DNA from 4 places in the Ensifer sp. KUDG1 genome. Region 1 is predicted to be linked to each of the others. Evidence: predicted binding sites of a transcription regulator. Region 1 holds the regulator's gene; each other region holds the start of a gene.
The links. Region 1 encodes LexA, which represses DNA repair genes until DNA is damaged. Its sites were predicted from a motif close to TGTTCNNNNTGTGTTCNG; they were not measured.
Positions count from the first base shown of each region.

Region 2: M2267_RS01900 (DNA recombination protein RmuC) is a predicted target of LexA. The motif match lies at 2,402-2,419, and genes of this name have one in related genera.
Region 3: M2267_RS01415 (YifB family Mg chelatase-like AAA ATPase) is a predicted target of LexA. The motif match lies at 1,377-1,394, and genes of this name have one in related genera.
Region 4: dnaE (DNA polymerase III subunit alpha) is a predicted target of LexA. The motif match lies at 1,924-1,941, and genes of this name have one in related genera.

Region 1 is NZ_JBNDIG010000002.1:962,615-967,541, forward strand. It holds gene M2267_RS10205 (hypothetical protein) at 1-657, opposite strand, end outside; gene M2267_RS10210 (hypothetical protein) at 931-1,182, shown strand; gene lexA (transcriptional repressor LexA) at 1,419-2,141, shown strand; gene M2267_RS10220 (hypothetical protein) at 2,227-2,559, opposite strand; tRNA gene M2267_RS10225 (tRNA-Cys) at 2,769-2,842, opposite strand; gene M2267_RS10230 (thermonuclease family protein) at 2,995-3,729, opposite strand; gene M2267_RS10235 (hypothetical protein) at 3,945-4,238, opposite strand; tRNA gene M2267_RS10240 (tRNA-Asn) at 4,398-4,472, shown strand; gene M2267_RS10245 (cryptochrome/photolyase family protein) at 4,571-4,927, shown strand, end outside.
Region 2 is NZ_JBNDIG010000001.1:365,087-370,013, forward strand. It holds gene M2267_RS01895 (ribokinase) at 224-1,123, opposite strand; gene M2267_RS01900 (DNA recombination protein RmuC) at 1,176-2,369, opposite strand; gene def (peptide deformylase) at 2,521-3,045, shown strand; gene fmt (methionyl-tRNA formyltransferase) at 3,209-4,144, shown strand; gene truA (tRNA pseudouridine(38-40) synthase TruA) at 4,144-4,887, shown strand; gene M2267_RS01920 (hypothetical protein) at 4,898-4,927, opposite strand, start outside.
Region 3 is NZ_JBNDIG010000001.1:262,319-267,245, forward strand. It holds gene M2267_RS01405 (endonuclease/exonuclease/phosphatase family protein) at 1-174, shown strand, start outside; gene gshB (glutathione synthase) at 322-1,269, shown strand; gene M2267_RS01415 (YifB family Mg chelatase-like AAA ATPase) at 1,486-3,018, shown strand; gene M2267_RS01420 (SRPBCC domain-containing protein) at 3,133-3,621, shown strand; gene cysK (cysteine synthase A) at 3,699-4,667, opposite strand; gene M2267_RS01430 (LysE family translocator) at 4,805-4,927, opposite strand, start outside.
Region 4 is NZ_JBNDIG010000005.1:54,686-59,612, forward strand. It holds gene dnaE (DNA polymerase III subunit alpha) at 1-1,659, opposite strand, end outside; gene M2267_RS14595 (hypothetical protein) at 2,078-2,650, shown strand; gene M2267_RS14600 (DUF5680 domain-containing protein) at 2,731-3,198, shown strand; gene M2267_RS14605 (lipoprotein-releasing ABC transporter permease subunit) at 3,367-4,677, opposite strand; gene M2267_RS14610 (hypothetical protein) at 4,697-4,828, opposite strand.

The DNA of each region.
Region 1 (4,927 bases):
GCCACCGGCGCCAGCAAAGGGATCGTTCGCTGCCCCCTGCCCGCCATTCGGGATCAGGGCGCTCACCGCCTCCTGACATTTGAACATCTCGCTCACCGCCTTCATCGAATCGCGCAGGCTGAGGCTCGCGACGACGCGTCCCTCGAAGGCCAGCGCCAAGGTGTTCTTGCGAACGAATTCGGTAAAGAAGTCGGTGTTGGAAAAGTTGACGACGAGGGCCTTGGCGCCGGTAAGATCGACGCCGAACGCAACGGCCGGCCACTGGCGACCACGGTCGAGCTGCAGGGCGACGTCATATTCCCGCTGCGGCTCGATGGATTTCCACTCGGCATTGCCGATCGAAAGAAACGCCAGGTTCGCCGACCCCCGCGGATAAAACCCGATACGAAGGATCGCGCCGGCATCATAGCTCGTCGCGGCGTAACACGAGCCTCCAAGGGAAGGATCGGACCCCACCGTCCAGGCGTTGATCCGTTTCCAGATGTTCGAACGCCCTTCTTCAGCAGACGCCGCTCCGGCCGTGAGCAACAGACCGAGCACCACCAACGACAATCTACGCATGCAATTACTCCACTTTCCACGCAAAGTTATCTTTTTTTGACCTCCTGTCGAGACGGTGAAGCCCCTTCCTCGCAGGGATTTTTGCGCATCCCCCACCCCCGGCCCCAGAGCCGATAGTGCCGGTGCGTTCTTCGCCCGTCGCAAGAGGAACGGTCAAGATGAACTCGAGGTGCAGCGGCTGGCGCAAATCAGACACAGCCTGCAGGCAAAGAGCTGTTGAACACGGCAGAGTGATCGCCATGCTTGCTGGACTTCGGAACGAAAGCACGGTTCACATCGTTTCCCACCCTGTAGTGCCACCCCTTCATCAAGTGGACGTTCCCCGTGCTTGCCGCCCTGCTTCTCGCTTCGATAGTCGCATCGCCCAATATGCCTGACGTCAAGCTCAGCGCTGCGACGGTGGATGAACTCCAGACCGATTTCGAACGGGCCGTGCCGTGCCACCAGATCGATGGACGCAACGTGTGGAAGGGCGCGCTGGCGTTCTACATCCAGTCCTTCGTTTATGACGGCGACACGCCCGTCGCGACCGACGCGGCCGACGCGGTGCTTCCGGAAGACAACAGCGCAGAGACGGTGAAGGAGTTCGAGGACGCCTGCTCGACCTCGCAAGCGACCTAAATCTCTCCTCATAGAGCCCCGTGATTCGCTCGAATCAGCTGCGCGACTGGTGCCTGCCGGCGCGTTTTTGGCACGCACCGTCGCCGATAGGCGCCCTGCTCCCGCAAAAGTGACCGATCGACACCCGCAGAAGCGGCCAATTGCCTGAATTCACGGAATTTTAGGCACTTGCGGAACACATATGGAACAGATAGTGTCTGTTCTTGATTTGTTTCACGCCTCTGGAGCGACGTGCCATGCTGACCCGCAAGCAACAGGAATTGCTTCTGTTCATTCACGAACGCATGAAGGAGTCGGGCGTACCGCCGTCATTCGATGAAATGAAGGATGCGCTCGACCTGGCGTCGAAGTCCGGCATCCACCGTTTGATCACCGCGCTCGAAGAACGCGGCTTCATTCGCCGGCTGCCGAACCGGGCGCGCGCGCTCGAAGTCATCAAGCTTCCGGAAGCCTACGCCGCCGGCCAGCAGCAGCCGCGCAGAGGCTTCTCGCCGAGCGTGATCGAAGGCAGCCTTGGAAAGCCGCCGGCGGCCGCTCCTGCCGCGCCGAAGCCCGCCCCAGTTGCCGAAAGCACGTCAGTTTCCGTCCCGGTGATGGGGCGCATCGCTGCCGGCGTTCCGATCTCGGCAATCCAGAACAACACCCATGACATCACCGTGCCGCTCGACATGATCGGCAGCGGCGAACATTACGCCCTTGAAGTGAAGGGCGATTCGATGATCGAGGCCGGCATCTTCGATGGCGACACGGTGATCATCCGCAACGGCAACTCGGCCAATCCCGGCGACATCATCGTGGCGCTCGTGGACGACGAGGAAGCGACGCTGAAGCGCTTCCGTCGCAAGGGCGCGTCGATTGCGCTCGAAGCCGCCAACCCCGCCTACGAGACGCGCATCTTCGGACCGGATCGCGTGAAGATCCAGGGCAAGCTTGTCGGGCTGATCCGCCGCTACCATTGAGCTGCAGGCAGAACACCGGATCAAAAAAGAGCCTCGCCAAGGCAATTGGCGAGGCTCTTTCCATTTCGGGTGAAATCCAGATCGTCTATTCGTGGATCGTATATTCTCCGAGCTCGCAGAGATCCTGCGTGTCCTCGGTCGTATCGAGGGCCGAGCCCTCCTCGAATTCGAATCGCATGTCGTATTTGCAGACGTCCCGCCCGTCGGCAATGGTGATCTCCATGCTCTCGCCGGGGTTCAGGACCTGCCGACCGAAAACATCGTCTTCCCACTCATTGACGCCGACCGGTGACGTATAGAAGTTCGTCAGTACCACGCTGGTGTTGTTCTTCAGCTGGAAAACCAGGTCGTCAGCGTGCGCCTCAATAGCGGTCGCCGCAAAACACGCCAACGCCGTCAGGATCAGTCTCTTTTTCATTGATGCCATTGCCTCCGTTCTTAATGTTGACGGACGCTACCGATGCGGCTGATCTCAGCGGAGTCATCGTTCCCCCTCTACCGATTTCACCGAAGCGATAAGATCCGACGGAGGCATAGGAGACGTGGCTTGCGCGGACGTGGGGTCGCGAAACGACCCGCGCTGCCCTAAGGCAGAACGTCAAACCAATTCAAACGAGGTGAGATTTTTGGAGGCCTCGCCCGGAATTGAACCGGGGTACAAGGATTTGCAGTCCTCTGCGTCACCACTCCGCCACGAGGCCTCACAGCTCGGATAACCAAGCGTTGGCGCGGATTTAGAATGATTGCAGAAAAACCGCAAGAGGCATTTTCTGAAAAACGCGCCGTCGATTTGTTGGATAGATACTTTCCACAGAACGATCGCCGATGCCCGCCGATCGGCTCCCGGTTGATCTCAGCACCAGGGCGTCGGGCGTCCATCCCACGGGCGCACGAGCCCCTCGGAGACAAGCACGCGTCCAAGAGATTGATCGCCACGGGTAACCAGGCGCAGTTTTTCGCCGGCCTTGGCGTCTGATCGCCCGCCTGCCGAAACCAGCTTGAAGTCGCCCGCGTTCAGCAACTCGCGCAGGCGCTGCTTGGCGTAGAAGCCGCGCGAACGCTCCTTGTCGCAGCTTGCCTGGCGGATTCGCGGCGCATCGACGTCGGCGACACGGATCGTCTCGCCATGAAAGACGAAGGTGGAGCCATCGATCACGCAGTTGTCGTTGCGAATGCCGCAGAAATAAAACTGGTCGGTGCGGATGGACGCCGTCTTCACCTCTTCATTCGGCCGCACGACGGGGGTTGGCGGCGTGACGCCGACATTCACCGACGGCACCGGTGCGGCCAGGGCGACCTTCGTGACCGGGTCGGGCTTCGGATTAGGCTTGTGCCTGTCCGCCTGATGCGCGACGCGCTCCTGCGCTTCAGGAACGGCACGCGGAGGCTTCGGCTTCGTTTCCGTTCGCGACGCAAAAGCCACGACATCGGAAACCACGGGCCAGTGCCGCAACTCGGCGCGATGGTCATAGGCCATGACGCCGCCAAGGGTGAGCGCTGCGGCCAGATACCACGGCGCCATGCCGCCCTGCTTGCTGCTGCTTCTGCCCGAACTGCGGCGTCGACGTTTCGTAGTGGCTTTGGCCATCGGTCCCCATCCTGATTCGAGACCGCATTATGCGTTTGATGGGTTGCCGAAAAGTTTTCGAGGGTACCCCAACAGAGGGGAAGCCTGCGACGAACCGGTCATTCGCCCTGAGCATCACGGCGGTTCTTGAAATATTCGGGAATCGAACCGCGACCGCCCGAAGGACTGGGAACGGCCCCTGCCCGCAACAAGAGGAGCGGCAAACGGCGTTCGGCTCAGGAACCCTTCGAGGAATTGGTTTTCCCGCGCCAGCGCGCCCACCAGACGGCCAGGCGACGACGACGGCGGCGAACCGAGGGAATGTCGTGGGAAAGCACGATCAGGCCCAGCGGTATCATCCAGAAGCCCAGCACGGGCAGGAAGCCGAGAAAACCGCAGAACACCAGCAGCGAACCCAGCAGGATGCGCAAGAGCGGAGAGTCGGGCAGCGCGATGCGCCATTTGCCCAGCACGATCTGTCGTGTCTGCGGATCAATGCCGAAATGCATCTGCTTCCTGTTTTTATTCATCATTCCCTATCCGGCGTGTTTTCCCACAATTGGGGACTTCTCCACAGCCTCGCAACGGAACTTGTCATTTTTTTTGAAAAAAGCGCTTGGCAAATCAGAAAAGCATGCGTATTAGCAGCCTCACTTCTGAAGCGCACAGCACAACAGCGGCGCGGATGATCCCTGGTAGCTCAGCGGTAGAGCATTCGACTGTTAATCGACAGGTCGCCGGTTCGAATCCGGCCCGGGGAGCCACTTTCTAAAAGAGCCATTTGCAGCGATGCGAATGGCTCTTTTTCATTTTGCACCTATGTTCCCTGGGTGATCAATCCCCAACCTCCCGATGGTTCTCCATGACAAAGGCCGCGGCGCCGCCCATCATCGTCTGGTTCCGCAAGGATCTTCGCCTGGCCGACAATCGCGCCCTTTCGGCCGCTGCCGGCGAAGCCGCCGTCATTCCCCTCTATATTCGCGAACCCGCCGACAGCGGCAACGGTCCGCTCGGCGCGGCTCAGGAGTGGTGGCTGCACCATTCGCTTGAAGCTTTGGGCGCAAGTCTTACCGAGTGCGCTTCAAGCCTCGTTCTTCGATCAGGCACGCCGCTGGACGTGATCGTCGAGATCGCGCGCGCAAGCGGCGCGGAGCGCATCTACTGGAACCGCCGCTACGACCCGAGCGGCATCGCCACGGATACCGCGCTTAAGAAGGCG
Region 2 (4,927 bases), on a different contig from region 1:
AGGGTCCTGAATAGACTGGAGAATCTTAAGATAGGGCCAACACGGACGTTATTTTACGCGTCGCTTGCATAAAATTAGGCGCAAAGTTTTATGTCCGCGACATCGTCTGTCCGGATTGCGCAAGCGGCCGTCGGGAAGGGGAAAACAATGCGGGCAGGGGCCTGCGCAAAATAAAGACGGGCGAATATCGCCCGTCTCAAGCGTGCGCTTTCAGGTGCGGTATCTAGAGGCGCGATGCCACGTCCGCGGCGAGCGGGATCGAAGGCTGGGCGCCGCTCTTCAGGCAGGCGAGAGAACCCGCGACCGCTGCGCGGCGGAGGGCGTCGGGGAAGGCGATACCGGCATCGAGGCTGGCTGCGAGGTAGCCGCAGAAGGTGTCGCCGGCGCCGACGGTATCGACCGGCTCGATCTTCAGGCCCTTGGCGCGCTGGATCTCACCTGCATGAACGGCAACAACACCTTCGGCGCCGAGCGTGACGATGACCGTCTGGCCGGTCTCGGCGTGCAGCGCCTTCATCGCCTCTTCGCGCTCAGTGCTCCCGATACCGCTCTTGCCGGCGAGCAGTTCGAATTCGGTTTCGTTGGCGATGACGATATCGGCCATGCGGCCAAGGCGGGCTGCCTCGGGCGTCAGCGGCGCAATGTTAATGACCGAGCGCACACCCTTCTGTTTGGCGGCGGTGAGCGCCTTTTCGACCGAGGCGGCCGGAATTTCGAGCTGCAGCATCAAGGTGTCGCCGGGCTTCATGCCATCGACTGCCTTTTCAGCATCGGCCTCATTGACCGTCGCATTGGCGCTGGCGACGACGACGATGACATTTTCGCCATCACCGCCGACGAGGATATGGGCGGTGCCGGTCGGTTCGCTGACCGTCTTGGTCAGCGACAGGTCGGCGCCGGCACCCTTCAGCAGTTCGAGCGCGCCGTCGGCAAAGCTGTCCTTGCCTACTGCGCCTGCCATCTGCACCGTGGCGCCGGCGCGCCGTGCGGCCAGCGCCTGGTTTGCGCCCTTGCCGCCGGCGGCGGTCGAGAAGCCGGTGCCGGCGACGGTTTCGCCGGGCTTCGGAAGGCGTGCGGTGGTGGCGATCAGATCCATGTTGATGGACCCAAAAACAGTAATCATGTGTAGGTATCCTGTCGGCTTTGCGAATTGGGCCGGAGAGTGCCCGACAGCCTCAGTCCTCGTCAACCACCCGCAGGCGCAATTGCCCGACGCGATTGTCGACCGGGGCACGTGGTTCGCCAGCGTCCCGTGTGCCGCCTTCCGCTTGCAATTCGAGGGCCTCGATCTTGGCGCCGCGGCGGGTGAGCTTGCTGGAGGAAACGAGGATGTCCTCGACATCCTTCTGGCTCATGGCGAAATGGCCCTGCAGCTTGCGCACGCGCTCGTCGAGACGGCCGAGATCCTCCATCAGCCGTGCGACTTCGCCCTGGATCAGGTGCGCCTGCTCGCGCATGCGCGCATCCTTGAGGATCGCCTGGATCACCTGGATCGACAACAGGAGCAGGGAGGGCGAGACGATGACGATCCGCTGGCGGTGCGCCTTCTGCACGATCGCTTCGAAATGCTCGTGGATCTCCGCAAAGATCGATTCCGAGGGGACGAAGAGGAAGGCGGTGTCCTGCGTTTCACCCGGGATCAGATATTTGCCGGCGATATCGCGCACATGCGTTTCCATGTCGCGGCGAAAGAGTTGGGCGATCTGCTGGCGGCGTTCCGGGGTCGGCGCGTCACGCATTGCGTTCCAGGCTTCGAGCGGAAACTTGGCGTCGATGACGAGCGGCGGCTGGCCATTCGGCATGCGGATGGTGCAGTCGGGCCGCACCCCGTTCGACAGCGTCGCCTGGAATTCGAAGGCGCCCATCGGCAGCCCGTCGGCGATGATCGCTTCCATGCGCGACTGGCCGAAGGCGCCGCGCGTCTGCTTGTTCGAGAGGATCGCCTGAAGCCCGGCCATATCCTTGGCGAGCGACTGAATGTTGTTTTGGGCCGTGTCGATGACAGCGAGGCGCTCCTGCAACCGGCGCAGGTTTTCATGCGTCGCCTTGGTCTGTTCGCTGATCGAGGTACCGATGCGATGGGTCATGCCGTCGATGCGCTGGCTGAGCGTCTGGTTGAGTTCCGCCTGCCGGGCGCCGAACACCTCGGCCATCGCCGCGACCCGCCCCTGCATCTCCGTCTGGGCGGCCAGCAGCATTGCCATCTGTTCCTGCCGCTCGTCGTCGCGGGGATTACGTCGGCGCGACAACGCCATCAGACCGGCAACGACGACCACAAGGCCGGCGGCAATCGCCAGATGGCCAAGGGTGACCGGCAGGGTGCCGATGAAAAACAGCGGCTGGGCGAAGGGAAGGGGCGCAGGTTCCATGCGCCAAACCTAACAGATTCTCTCGCGAAGTGTAGATCAAAACGAGAACAGATGCGCGTCGAGGTTAATGCCCGGCCAGGGGCGAACGGGTGCCGCAGGTGGCAAGGCAATTTCCTTGCGCGTCGATGGAAAGATCGGCTATGGGAGCATCATGACCATCAAGCCGCTCATCATCCTTCCCGATCCTGTGCTTCGCCAGGTTTCCACGCCGATCGAAACCGTCGACGCGGACGTCCGCCGTCTGGCCGACGACATGCTCGAAACCATGTATGATGCCCCCGGCATCGGCCTTGCCGCGATCCAGATCGGTGTCGCCAGGCGCATGCTGGTGCTCGACGTTTCGAAAGAAGGCGACGAGAAGACGCCGCTTGTCTTCATCAACCCCGAGATCGTCGCTTCGTCCGACACCTATTCGGTCTACGAGGAAGGCTGCCTGTCGATCCCGGATTATTACGCCGAGGTCGAGCGCCCCGCTGTCATCACCGTCAAGCATCTGGACCGTGACGGCAAGGAACAGACGATCGAGGCCGATGGCCTGCTCGCCACCTGCCTGCAGCACGAGATCGATCACCTGAACGGCGTGCTGTTCATCGACCATATCTCCAAGCTCAAGCGCGACATGGTGATCCGCAAATTCACCAAGGCCGCCAAGACGCGCGGCGCCAAGGCGATCTGAGCCTTCGATCGCGGACGGCCGCGCGAAAGCTTGCAGGCGGGAACCCATTGAACATTCCAGGAAAGAGCGTGAAACGGCTTTCCTGGAATTGTCCTGTTTTAGTGAATGAGATCATTTCGCCGTTTCCCCGCATGAAGTGATCTGAAAGGACGGAGTTACCGCCTTGTCGCTTCGCATCATCTTCATGGGCACGCCGGAATTTTCGGTGCCGACACTGGCGGCACTGGCCGAGGCCGGCCATCAGATCGTCGCCGCCTACACCCAGCCGCCGCGGCCGGGCGGCCGTCGCGGGCTCGACCTGCAGAAGTCGCCGGTGCACCAGGCGGCCGAACTTCTGGGCATTCCCGTGCTGACGCCGGTCAACTTCAAGGACGAGGCGGATCGCCAGACCTTCCGCGACTTCGACGCCGACGTCGCCGTCGTCGTCGCCTATGGCCTGCTTCTGCCCGAGGCCATCCTCAGCGGCACCAAGCTCGGCTGCTACAACGGCCACGCCTCTCTGCTGCCGCGCTGGCGCGGGGCAGCGCCCATCCAGCGCGCGATCATGGCTGGCGACCACGAGACCGGCATGATGGTGATGAAGATGGAAAAGGGGCTCGATACCGGCCCGGTTGCCCTCACCAAGACGGTCCAGATCGGCGAGACGATGACCGGTGGCGAACTGCACGACCGACTGATGCAGGTCGGCGCCAGCCTGATGCGGGAAGCGATGGCGAAGCTCGAGGCCGGCGACCTGCCGCTGACGGTCCAGGCGGAGGACGGTGTCGTCTATGCCCAGAAGATCAGCAAAACCGAAACCCGCATCGATTTCGCCCGTTCCGCCCGCGCGGTGCACGACCATATCCGCGGCCTGTCGCCGTTCCCGGGCGCCTGGTTCGAGCTTGAGATCGCCGGCAAGCCGGAACGCATCAAGGTGTTGAACTCGCAGCCCGCTTCCGGCGTGGGCGAGGCCGGCACGGTGCTCGACGATAATCTGACGATTGCCTGCGCCGAGGGCGCCGTTCGGCTCACCCGCCTGCAGCGCGCCGGCGGCAAGGCGTTGGACGCGGCCGACTTCCTGCGCGGAACGCCGGTGGCGCCCGGCACGAGGGTCGGCTGATGCCGCGGTTCAAGCTGACCGTCGAGTATGACGGCTCGGACTATGTCGGCTGGCAGCGACAGGACAACGGAGAGTCCGTGCAAGGGGCGATCGAAAAGGCGATCCTGTCCCTCACCGGCGAGACCGTATCGATCCGCGGCGCGGGCCGTACCGATTCCGGCGTGCACGCCAGCGGCCAGGTCATGCATGCGGACCTCACGCGTCCGTGGAAGCCCTATACACTGCGCAACGCGCTGAACGCCCATCTGGGGCTTGCGGGCGAGCGGGTGGCGATCCTCGAGGCCGAGGAAGTGTCCGAGGAATTCGACGCGCGCTTCTCGGCGCTGCGCCGGCATTATCTCTACCGCATCATCTCACGGCCGGCGCCGCTGGCGCTTGAAGCCCGGCGCGCCTGGTGGGTGCCGAAGCCGCTCGACCATGACGCCATGCACGCGGGCGCCCAGCGCCTCGTCGGCCATCACGACTTTACCACCTTCCGCTCCGCCCATTGCCAGGCGGCGAGCCCGGTGCGCACGCTCGATCGGCTGGACGTCGCGCTTGTCGCCGGCGTCATCGAGATCCGCGCGACAGCGCAGAGCTTCCTGCACAACCAGATCCGCTCCTTCGCCGGCTCGTTGAAGCTGGTGGGCGAGGGCAAGTGGACGCCTGACGATCTGCAGGCAGCGCTTGAAGCCCGCAACCGCAAGGCCTGCGGCCCCGTCGCCCCGCCCGATGGGCTTTATTTCCTTCAGGTGGACTACTGATCCCGAAGTCTTAGCTCGTCGGGATCAGGCCGAAGAAGCG
Region 3 (4,927 bases), on a different contig from region 1:
ACCACACGGCCGAGCCTCATCACCCGCTGGCCGGAACGGGCGATGAAGCTCGACTGGTTCCTGTCGCGCGGTCTGAAAATTGGCGAGACCCGCATCATCCCGTCGCTCGACGAAACCGGCCGGCCGCTTTCGGACCACGATCTCATCACCTGCGTCGTCGAAGGCTTCGAATAGGCCCGGCTCTCCTTGCCTAAGGCCCGCCCGCATTCTACATGTCGAGGGCTTTATCAGTGCGGCAGGGGGCGACGGTTTTCTCGCCCTCTTTCGCTCAGGCGGTTTGAAATCGATCACGGCTGTCCGTGATCCATGAGGGATGGGTAGATGGCGAAAATCGTCAATGTCGGGGTCCAGATGGACCATGTGTCAGGCATCAACATTGCGGGGGATTCCACCTTCGCCATGAGCCTCGAGGCACAGTCGCGCGGCTATCGCCTTTTCCACTACACGCCCGAAAAGCTGTCGCTGCGCGACGGCAAGGTCTATGCGAGCGTGCAGCCGATGACGCTGCGCGACGTCAAGGGTGACCACTTCACGCTTGGCGAAGCCGAGCGTGTCGATCTTTCGACCATGGACGTCATCCTGCTCCGTCAGGACCCGCCCTTCGACATGGCCTACATCACCTCGACGCATCTGCTCGAGCGCCTGCATCCGAAGACGCTCGTCGTCAACGATCCGGCCTGGGTGCGCAACTCGCCGGAGAAGATCTTCGTCACCGAATTTGCCGACCTGATGCCGAAGACGCTGATCACCCGCGATCCCGCCGAAATCGCAAGCTTCCGCCAGGAAATGGGCGACATCATCCTGAAGCCGCTCTACGGCAATGGCGGCGCAGGCGTCTTCCACTCGACCCGCGACGACCGCAACATGTCGTCGCTGCTGGAAATGTTCGGGCAGATGTTCCGCGAGCCCTTCATCGCCCAGGAATACCTGCCGGCGGTGCGCAAGGGCGACAAGCGCATCCTGCTCGTCGACGGCGAGCCGGTGGGCGCCATCAATCGCGTTCCGGCGGACCATGACGCCCGCTCCAACATGCATGCCGGCGGCCGCCCCGAGCCGACGGAGTTGACGGCACGCGAAAAGGAAATCTGCGCCCGCATCGCGCCGGCACTCAAGAAGCGCGGCTTCCTCTTCGTCGGCATCGACGTCATCGGCGACTACATGACCGAGATCAACGTGACCTCGCCGACCGGCATCCGCGAAGTCAAGAAGTTCGGCGGCGCCGATGTCGCGAGCCTGCTTTGGGACGCGATCGAACGCAAGCGCGCCTGATCGGCACTAGCTTGTAACCTGCCACCGGTGGAACAAGCGTGCCGCGGGTCTTTGCCCGCGGCCGTTTTCTGGAACGGCCCCTTGCCGGTGCGTCCACGCCTTTCAAGTGTTCTGTTATTGTTCTTGTTTTTGTGCGCGATCCGTGCAAGGCTTCTGCCTGCAACCCTGGGCGGTTGCGGCGCCCGATAGCCGGGCTGCCTGGGCGAGGGGGCAAGCATGGTCGCGCGCGTCAGCACGGTCGCATTTCAGGGTATCGAGGGACTGCCTGTTGATGTGCAGGTGATGGTCGCGCCGGGCAAGGTCGGCATGCAGATCGTCGGCCTGCCAGACAAGGCCGTCGCCGAAAGCCGCGAGCGGGTGCAGGCCGCGTTGCATGCCTCCGGTCTCGCCCTGCCGGCCAAGCGGGTGACCGTCAATCTCGCGCCCGCCGACCTGCCGAAGGAAGGCAGCCATTTCGACCTAGCCATCGCACTCGGGCTGATGGCAGCCCTCGGCGCCATCCCCGGCGATGCACTGGCGCCATACGTCGTCATCGGTGAACTCAATCTCGATGGCACCATTGCCGCCGTTGCCGGAGCGCTTCCCGCGGCAATCGGCGCCAATGCGCTCGGCAAGGGGCTGATCTGCCCGGCCGAAAGCGGACCCGAGGCGGCCTGGGCCGGCGCCGAGATCGATATCCTGGCGCCGCGCAGCCTGATCGCGATCGCCAACCATTTCCGCGGCACGCAGGTGCTTTCGCGGCCTGAGGCCGCCATCCGCTCGGGCGCATCGAACCTGCCCGATCTCGCCGACATCAAGGGGCAGGAGAGCGCCAAGCGGGCGCTCGAGGTGGCTGCTGCCGGCAACCACAATCTCTTGATGGTCGGCCCGCCCGGATCGGGCAAGTCGATGCTTGCCGCCCGCCTGCCGTCGATCCTGCCGCCGCTCAATCCGGCCGAATTGCTCGAAGTCTCGATGATCCACTCGATCGCCGGGCAGCTGCCGGGCGGCAAGCTTTCGGACCGGCGGCCGTTTCGCACGCCGCACCATTCCGCCACCATGGCCGCGATGGTTGGTGGCGGCCTTCGCGCCAAGCCCGGCGAGGCGTCGCTCGCCCATCACGGCGTGTTGTTCCTTGACGAGTTCCCAGAATTCACGCCGCAGGTACTCGATGCGCTGCGCCAGCCGCTCGAAACGGCCGAATGCATCATCGCCCGCGCCAATCACCGGGTGAGCTATCCCGCCGCGATCCAACTTGTCGCCGCCATGAACCCCTGCCGCTGCGGCATGGCCGGCGAGCCGGGTCGTAGCTGCGCCCGCGGCCCGCGCTGTATGTCCGACTACCAGGCGCGTATCTCCGGCCCGCTGATGGACCGCATCGATATCCGCATCGACGTGCCGGCCGTCAGTGCCGCCGACCTCTTGAAGCCGGCAGCGGCCGAAAGCAGCGAGGTCGTCGCCCGTCGCGTCGCCCGCGCCCGCGCCATGCAGATCGACCGTTTTGCCGCCCTCGGCCATGCGGAGCTGACCAGCAATGCTCGCGCATCGACCTCGCTGATCGAGAAGATTGCGGCACCCGATGCGGCCGGGCTGCAGCTTCTCAGGGACGCTGCCGAAAAGATGAAGTTCTCCGCCCGCGGCTACCACCGTGTGCTGAAGGTCGCCCGCACGCTCGCCGATCTCGATGGCGCAGTAACCGTCGGCCGCATTCATCTCGCCGAGGCGATTTCCTATCGCATTGCCGGCGAGCGGCTGCAGGCGGCTGCCTGACGAGGGCAGACAAGACTGTGCATGCCCAGCTCTCGCCGTCTCGGGCACGCATGATGCTGGAAGCGGATCGTCCAAGCTTTCTTGAAGCAGCTTGGCCGGCGAGGAGTGAACTGGATGACGGATACTCCAAAGGGCAGAAGAACCGATCGCGCCGAATGTCTGATCCAGGCGCTTCCGTCAAAGATCTACGCCGCGCTGGTCGATCACGCTGCGGTGGCGGTCTGGCTGCCGCCCGAAGGCATGAAGGGGCAGGTGCATGCTTTTGAGCCCCATGCCGGCGGCGTCTTCCGGATGACGCTGATCTACGAGACGCCGGACGGCAGGACGCAGGGCAAGAGCTCGGAGGACGCAGACATCGTTTCCGGTCGCTTCGTCGCGTTGGAGCCGGATCGGTGCGTGGTGCAGGAGACCGAGTTTCAATCCGACGATCCGGCTTTTGCCGGGACGATGCGGATCACCTGGGCGCTGGAGCCGGCGGCAGATGGCACCCGCGTCAGCGTCACCTGCGAAAACGTGCCGGAGGGCATTTCGAAGGAGGATCACGACGCCGGCCTGCGCTCGACGCTCGCCAATCTTGCAGGCTTCACGGAGCAGGCTGGCTGAAGCGGAACCACGCATCAACGACAAACAAAAAGGGCGCCCCGTGGCGCCCTTTCCAATTGTAGGTGATGCCAGCCCGATCAGCCGCCCAGGCCCTCGAAAAGCACCGTCGAGAGGTAGCGTTCGGCAAAGGACGGGATGATGACGACGATGGTCTTGCCGGCATTTTCCTCGCGCTGGCCGATCTCGATTGCGGCGGTGAGTGCGGCGCCCGCGGAAATGCCGACCGGCACGCCTTCGAGCTTGGCGACCAGGCGTGCCAATTCGATCGCCTCGGCGCTGCTGACAGTGACGATCTCGTCATAAACCGTGGTGTCGAGGATCGCCGGGGCAAAACCTGCGCCGATGCCCTGGATCTTGTGCGGGCCGGGGGCGCCACCGGAAAGAACCGGCGATTCTTCCGGCTCGACGGCGATCACCTTGATTGAGGGCTTGCGCGCCTTCAGCACCTGCCCGGCGCCGGTAATCGTGCCGCCGGTGCCGATGCCGGAGACGAAAATGTCGACCGCGCCGTCCGTGTCGTTCCAGATTTCCTCGGCCGTCGTCTTGCGGTGGATTTCCGGATTGGCCGGGTTTTCGAACTGCTGCGGGATGATGGCGTCCGGCAGCGTCTCGACCAGTTCCTGCGCCTTGGCGATCGCGCCCTTCATGCCCTTGGCGCCTTCGGTCAGTACCAGTTCGGCGCCGAGCAGCGCCAGCATCTTGCGCCGCTCCACCGACATGGTCTCCGGCATCGTCAGGATCAGCTTGTAGCCCTTGGCGGCTGCGACGAAGGCGAGCGCGATGCCGGTGTTGCCTGAGGTCGGCTCGACCAGCGTCGTGCGGCCGGGCGTAATCTTGCCTTGCGCTTCCAGGCTCTCGATCATCGCCACGCCGATACGGTCCTTGACCGATGCGATCGGGTTGAAGAATTCGAGCTTGGCCAGCAGGTTCGCCTTGACGCCCTTTTCCTTGGCAAGCTTGTCCAGCCGCACGATGGGCGTGTCACCGATCGTTTCCGTGATCGAGGAGTAGACGCGGCCGCGGCCGGGCTTGCGTGTGTCGGACATGGGTTTCTCCCTTGGGCGTGAATTGTCGAGCTATGAGAATAGGAACAATGATCGCGCAATTCCAGAACGACAAACACCGCACGGCGATCCGCCGAAGGAAAAACCACCGGCGAAGTTGTTGTTCGGGAAAAGTTTTTTCAGTTGGCGCGAACGGCGATATAGGCCGCCGTGCCGGCAAGCACGCTGGCGGCGACCCGGTTCAGCGCTTTCAGGGCCTTCGGTTGCTTGAGCAACAGGCGCGCACGCGAGGCGAGCAGCAT
Region 4 (4,927 bases), on a different contig from region 1:
CTGCGACAGCGGCCGGTCGCCGATCACGATGCCGGCGGCGTGGGTCGAGGCGTGGCGGTAGAGGCCCTCGATCTTCTGGGCGATATCGAGCAGGCGGGCAACCACCGGCTCCTTCTCGGCCTCTTCCTGCAGACGCGGCTCTTCCTCGATCGCCTTGGAAAGCGGCGTCGGGTTGGCCGGGTTGTTGGGCACCAGCTTGCAGATCTTGTCGACCTGGCCATAGGGCATTTCCAGCACGCGGCCGACGTCGCGCAAGGCGGCGCGCGCCTGCAGCGAACCGAAGGTGATGATCTGCGCCACCTGCTCGCGGCCGTACTTGCGCTGCACGTAGCGGATCACCTCTTCGCGCCGGTCTTGGCAGAAGTCGATGTCGAAGTCGGGCATCGAGACGCGCTCGGGATTGAGGAAGCGTTCGAACAGCAGCGAGAAGCGCATCGGATCGACGTCGGTGATCGTCAGCGCATAGGCGACGAGCGAACCGGCACCCGAACCGCGACCCGGCCCGACGGGGATGTCGTGCTGCTTGGCCCATTTGATGAAGTCGGCAACGATCAGGAAGTAACCGGGAAACTTCATGCGCTCGATGACGCTCAATTCGAAGGCCAGGCGCTCGCGGTATTCCTCTTCGGTGTAGCCGGGCGCCATGCCGAGCCTCGCGAGACGATCTTCAAGACCCTCCTCCGCCTGGCGACGCAGTTCGTCCGACTCGGCGCGCTCAGCCTCCTCCGGATCCGCCGTCGCGCCGGTAAAGCGCGGCAGGATCGGCCCACGGGTCTTCAGCATGAAGGAGCAGCGCCGGGCGATCTCGAGCGTGTTTTCCAGCGCCTCGGGCAGATCGGCAAACAGCGCCGCCATTTCCTTGCGGCTCTTGAGATAATGGTCCGGCGTCAATCGGAAGCGGCTGTCGTCCGAAACCATGGCATTGTGCGCGACCGCCATCAGGGCGTCATGCGCCTCGTAGTCGGAGGGCGACGGGAAGAAGGCTTCGTTGGTGGCGACAAGCGGAATGTCGAACTTGTAGGCCAGTTCGATCATCCGGCTTTCGTGCCGCCGGTCGTAGCCACCATGGCGCTGCAGCTCGATATAGAGCCGATCGCCGAAGAGATCATGCAGGGCTTCGAGGCGCGCTTCGGCGAGCGCCGTCGAGCTCGTCTTCATGGCGACATCCACCGGACCGCCGGATGCGCCGGTCAGCGCAATCAGCCCCTCGGTGCCGCACTCGGAAAGCCAGGAGCGGGTGATGCGCGTCGCCTGGCTGCCCTCGCCGCTGAGATAGGCGCGGCTGACGAGATCGACGAGGCGCGTATAGCCGTCATCGGTCGCCGCGATGAGCACGATCGACGGCAGCTTGGCAAGCTGGTGCCCATGGCCGCGTCGATCCCCCTCGGTCTCGTCTTCCATGTCGATCGACAGCTGGCAGCCGGTGATCGGCTGCAGCCCGTCACCGGCTGCCTTCTGCGAGAATTCGAGCGCTGCGAAAAGATTGTTGGTGTCGGCGATCCCGATCGCCGGCTGGTTATCGGCCACCGCCTTGCCGATGACCTTCTTCAGCGGCAGGGCGCCTTCGAGCAAGGAGAAGGCAGAGTGGACGCGCAGATGCACGAATTGCGGATCCGTGCCGAGCGCCTCACTCGATGCTGCCTTGCTGTCGTCTGCCATTGTCGCACCCTGATTCCTGTCCACTCGGAAGGATATCCCGTTTATCACCCGCCATGTCCAGATTCCCCTGGCATGTCGTCCCCCTTATTCAACGGGGATGAGGCGCTTTGCGGAGGTGCTTGAGAGAAAATATCGACGCCCGCCTTCAGAGGCCGAGCGCGATGAAAGAGATGCTTGCGATGAACAGGCTCATCGACGCGAAGGCGGCGAGGTCACGAACAAAATCAGTCATAACATGGCTCCTTTTCCGTTATGTTTTTACTTTGTTCCATTTTTGTTCACGCGTCAAGCAATGCACAGGCGTTCTGTTCACGATGGTTAATACGGCGCGTGAATGCGGGTTAACCGGTGGGCAAGCCGCTTGAGGAAAGTGCCGCGCCCGCATATCAAGGGGAACAACCACGCGGAGCGCTCCGACATGCTTGCACGCCTGATTCTCCCCTCTCTGCTACTGCTTCCTGCCGTTGCTTCGGCGGCCGACGCAATCGACCCCGCCCGTATCGTCTCTGCGACGACCGGCGACTGGGACAAGGACGGTTCTTCCGATCTCGCGCTGATCGTGCGACCGGCCGAAGGCAGCGACGAGGACAACGGCGTCCTACTCTACCTCACCGGCGACAACGGCGCGCTGGCATTGAAATCGGCCATTCCGAACAAGGTCTGGGGTCAGTTCGAACTCGTCGGCCAAGCGCCCTCGATCGAAGCGCTGCCGAGCGGCTCGCTGCTCATCACCAGTCACAACGATGCCATCGGGCGTGACCGCTGGGAACAGAAGCTGACGGTCGCCTATCGCAACTTCGACTTCGTCGTGGCGGGCTACACCTACTCGTCCTACGATACGCTCGATCCCGACAACACCGCGCAATGCGACCTCAATGTGCTGACTGGCAAGGGCAAATCCAACGACAAGCCAGTCGAAGCCAAAGGCGAGCTCATCCTCCTCAAGGACTGGACCGACGATCGCGGGCAGAAGGCTTGCGGCCTGCAATAATTGGGTGAATGTTCCCTATTTGTTCTTTACAACCTCGACGGACCGCTGCATCCTTTTGCGCGAACGTATGAGGAACAATCATGGCCGCGCTCGAACCACTCAAAGAATTCATCGTCGAAGCAAAATCAAACACCTATGTCGGCGGCGGCGGGTGGCGCTCGTCGTCACGCCCAAGTTCCCACGATATCGGCTATGAACGGGATCGCTGGCGCTACCTCGACAGCTATTTCGGCGGGACCGATTTCGCAGGCCAGGAAACCGTTTGGCAGGATGATCGGCCGCAGTGGGCGATGAACTACTTCGGCCGGATCATCCGTCCTGACCTCATCAACGGCGAAAAGGCAGGTGTCGTCATCAAGGCGGCACTTCAGGCGATGTACCGCGACAAGCGGCATTTCCTCGGCGGCACGGAGTTCCGGCACGCCCATGGCTACTATATCGACAACAGCCGCGGCGATACCGCACATTTTTCCGGGCACGAGGTCATCTTCGTCGATGGCGAGGAAGCCTATGAGCTCGACTATCGCGGCGGCCTCATCAGGCCATAGGGCAAGACCCTACGGCCTGTGGCGCAGGAGCGAGCAACGGTCTGCGACGCGGAAGGATCGCGGCGCGCTTTCGGCGCCCTGTGCAGTGGAAGCGCTTGTGACGGTGGCGGTCGCTCGTCGCAAGCGCGCGTTCATTCAAGAGATGCCGTTGTCTGTCGTGGGGTCGGGTCAATCGTAACGCAGGGCCTGCACCGGATCGAGGCGCGAGGCGCGCCAGGCCGGAAAGATCGTGGCGAGGAAGGAAAGGGTCAGCGCCATGACGATGACAAGCGCGGTCTCATGGGCGTTCATGTCGGCCGGAAGCTGGTTCAAGAAATAGAGTTCCGGGCTGAATATCGTCGTCCCGGAGATCCAGGAAAAGAACTGCCGGATGGATTCGATGTTGAGGCAGACGACGACGCCGAGCGCCACGCCCGCGACCGTTCCGGCAACACCGATTGCAGCACCCGTCATGAAGAATATGCGCATCACCGAGCCCGACGTCGCGCCCATTGTTCTGAGAATCGCGATGTCGCTGCCCTTGTCCTTCACCAGCATGATCAGGCCGGAGACGATGTTGAGCGCCGCGACCAGCACGATCAACGACAGGATCATGAACATCACGTTGCTCTGGACCTCGAGCGTCGAGAGGAAGGTCCTGTTGCGGTCGCGCCAGTCGGTGATGAAGATCTGCCGCCCGGCCGCATCCTCGATCGGCTGGCGCAGCTCGTCGATGGCTTCAGGACGCTCGACGAAGATCTCGATCGACTGAACCAGTCCCTCGGCGTTGAAGAACAGCTGCGCTTCCTCGAGCGGCATGAAGAGGATCGTCGCATCATACTCCGACATGCCGATCTCGTAGATCGCCGAGACGGTGTAGGCTTTGACGCGCGGGTTCATGCCGAGCGGCGTCACGTCGCCATTGGGCGAGGTCAGCGTGATCGTTCCGCCGACCTGAATGCCGAGCTGTTCGGCCATGCGCGAGCCGATCGCGACACCTGTGCCGGAGGCAAAGCCGACGAGATCGCCGGACTGGATATGGTCGGAAACCGACTTCATCTTGCTTAGGTCGTCGGCGCGGATGCCACGCACCAGAGCACCCGTCGAGCTGTCGCCGACACCCTGCGCCAGAACCTGCCCCTCGACCATCGGGATCGCCATGGTGACGCCCTTGACGCCCGAAAACTTCGTCGCGAGGTCAGCGTAATTGTCGAGCGGGCCATCGATCGGCTGGACGATCATGTGGCCGTTGATGCCGAGAATGCGGGAGATGAGCTCGGTGCGAAAGCCGTTCATCACAGCCATGACGATGATCAGCGTCGCCACACCGAGCATGATGCCGATGAAGGAGAAGCCGGCGATGACAGAAATGAAGGCTTCCTTGCGCCTGGAGCGCAGGTAACGCCACGCCACCATGCGCTCGAAGGCGGAAAAGGGTCGGCTGGAGGACTTTTCAGGCTGCGTTGCGGCCTGCACCTGATCTTGCACCACGGCGGTCATCCTGCCTTCCCTTGCCTCATCACTTCGCCGCGATCAGCTTGTTGATCGCAGCCTCGACGGTCAGCGTCTCGTGGTCCTCTATTTCGACCTCGCCATTGGCAATCGAACGCGAACCAACGATCGCGTGAACCCGCACAGCGCCCGCTCGCAAGAGGTATCGCCGACCTAGATTGCGCGGCGATGACGTCGAGACCCGCCGTGTGCAGCGGGATCAGGGACGGTTTCATCTCTTCCGCCTGCACGATAGCGG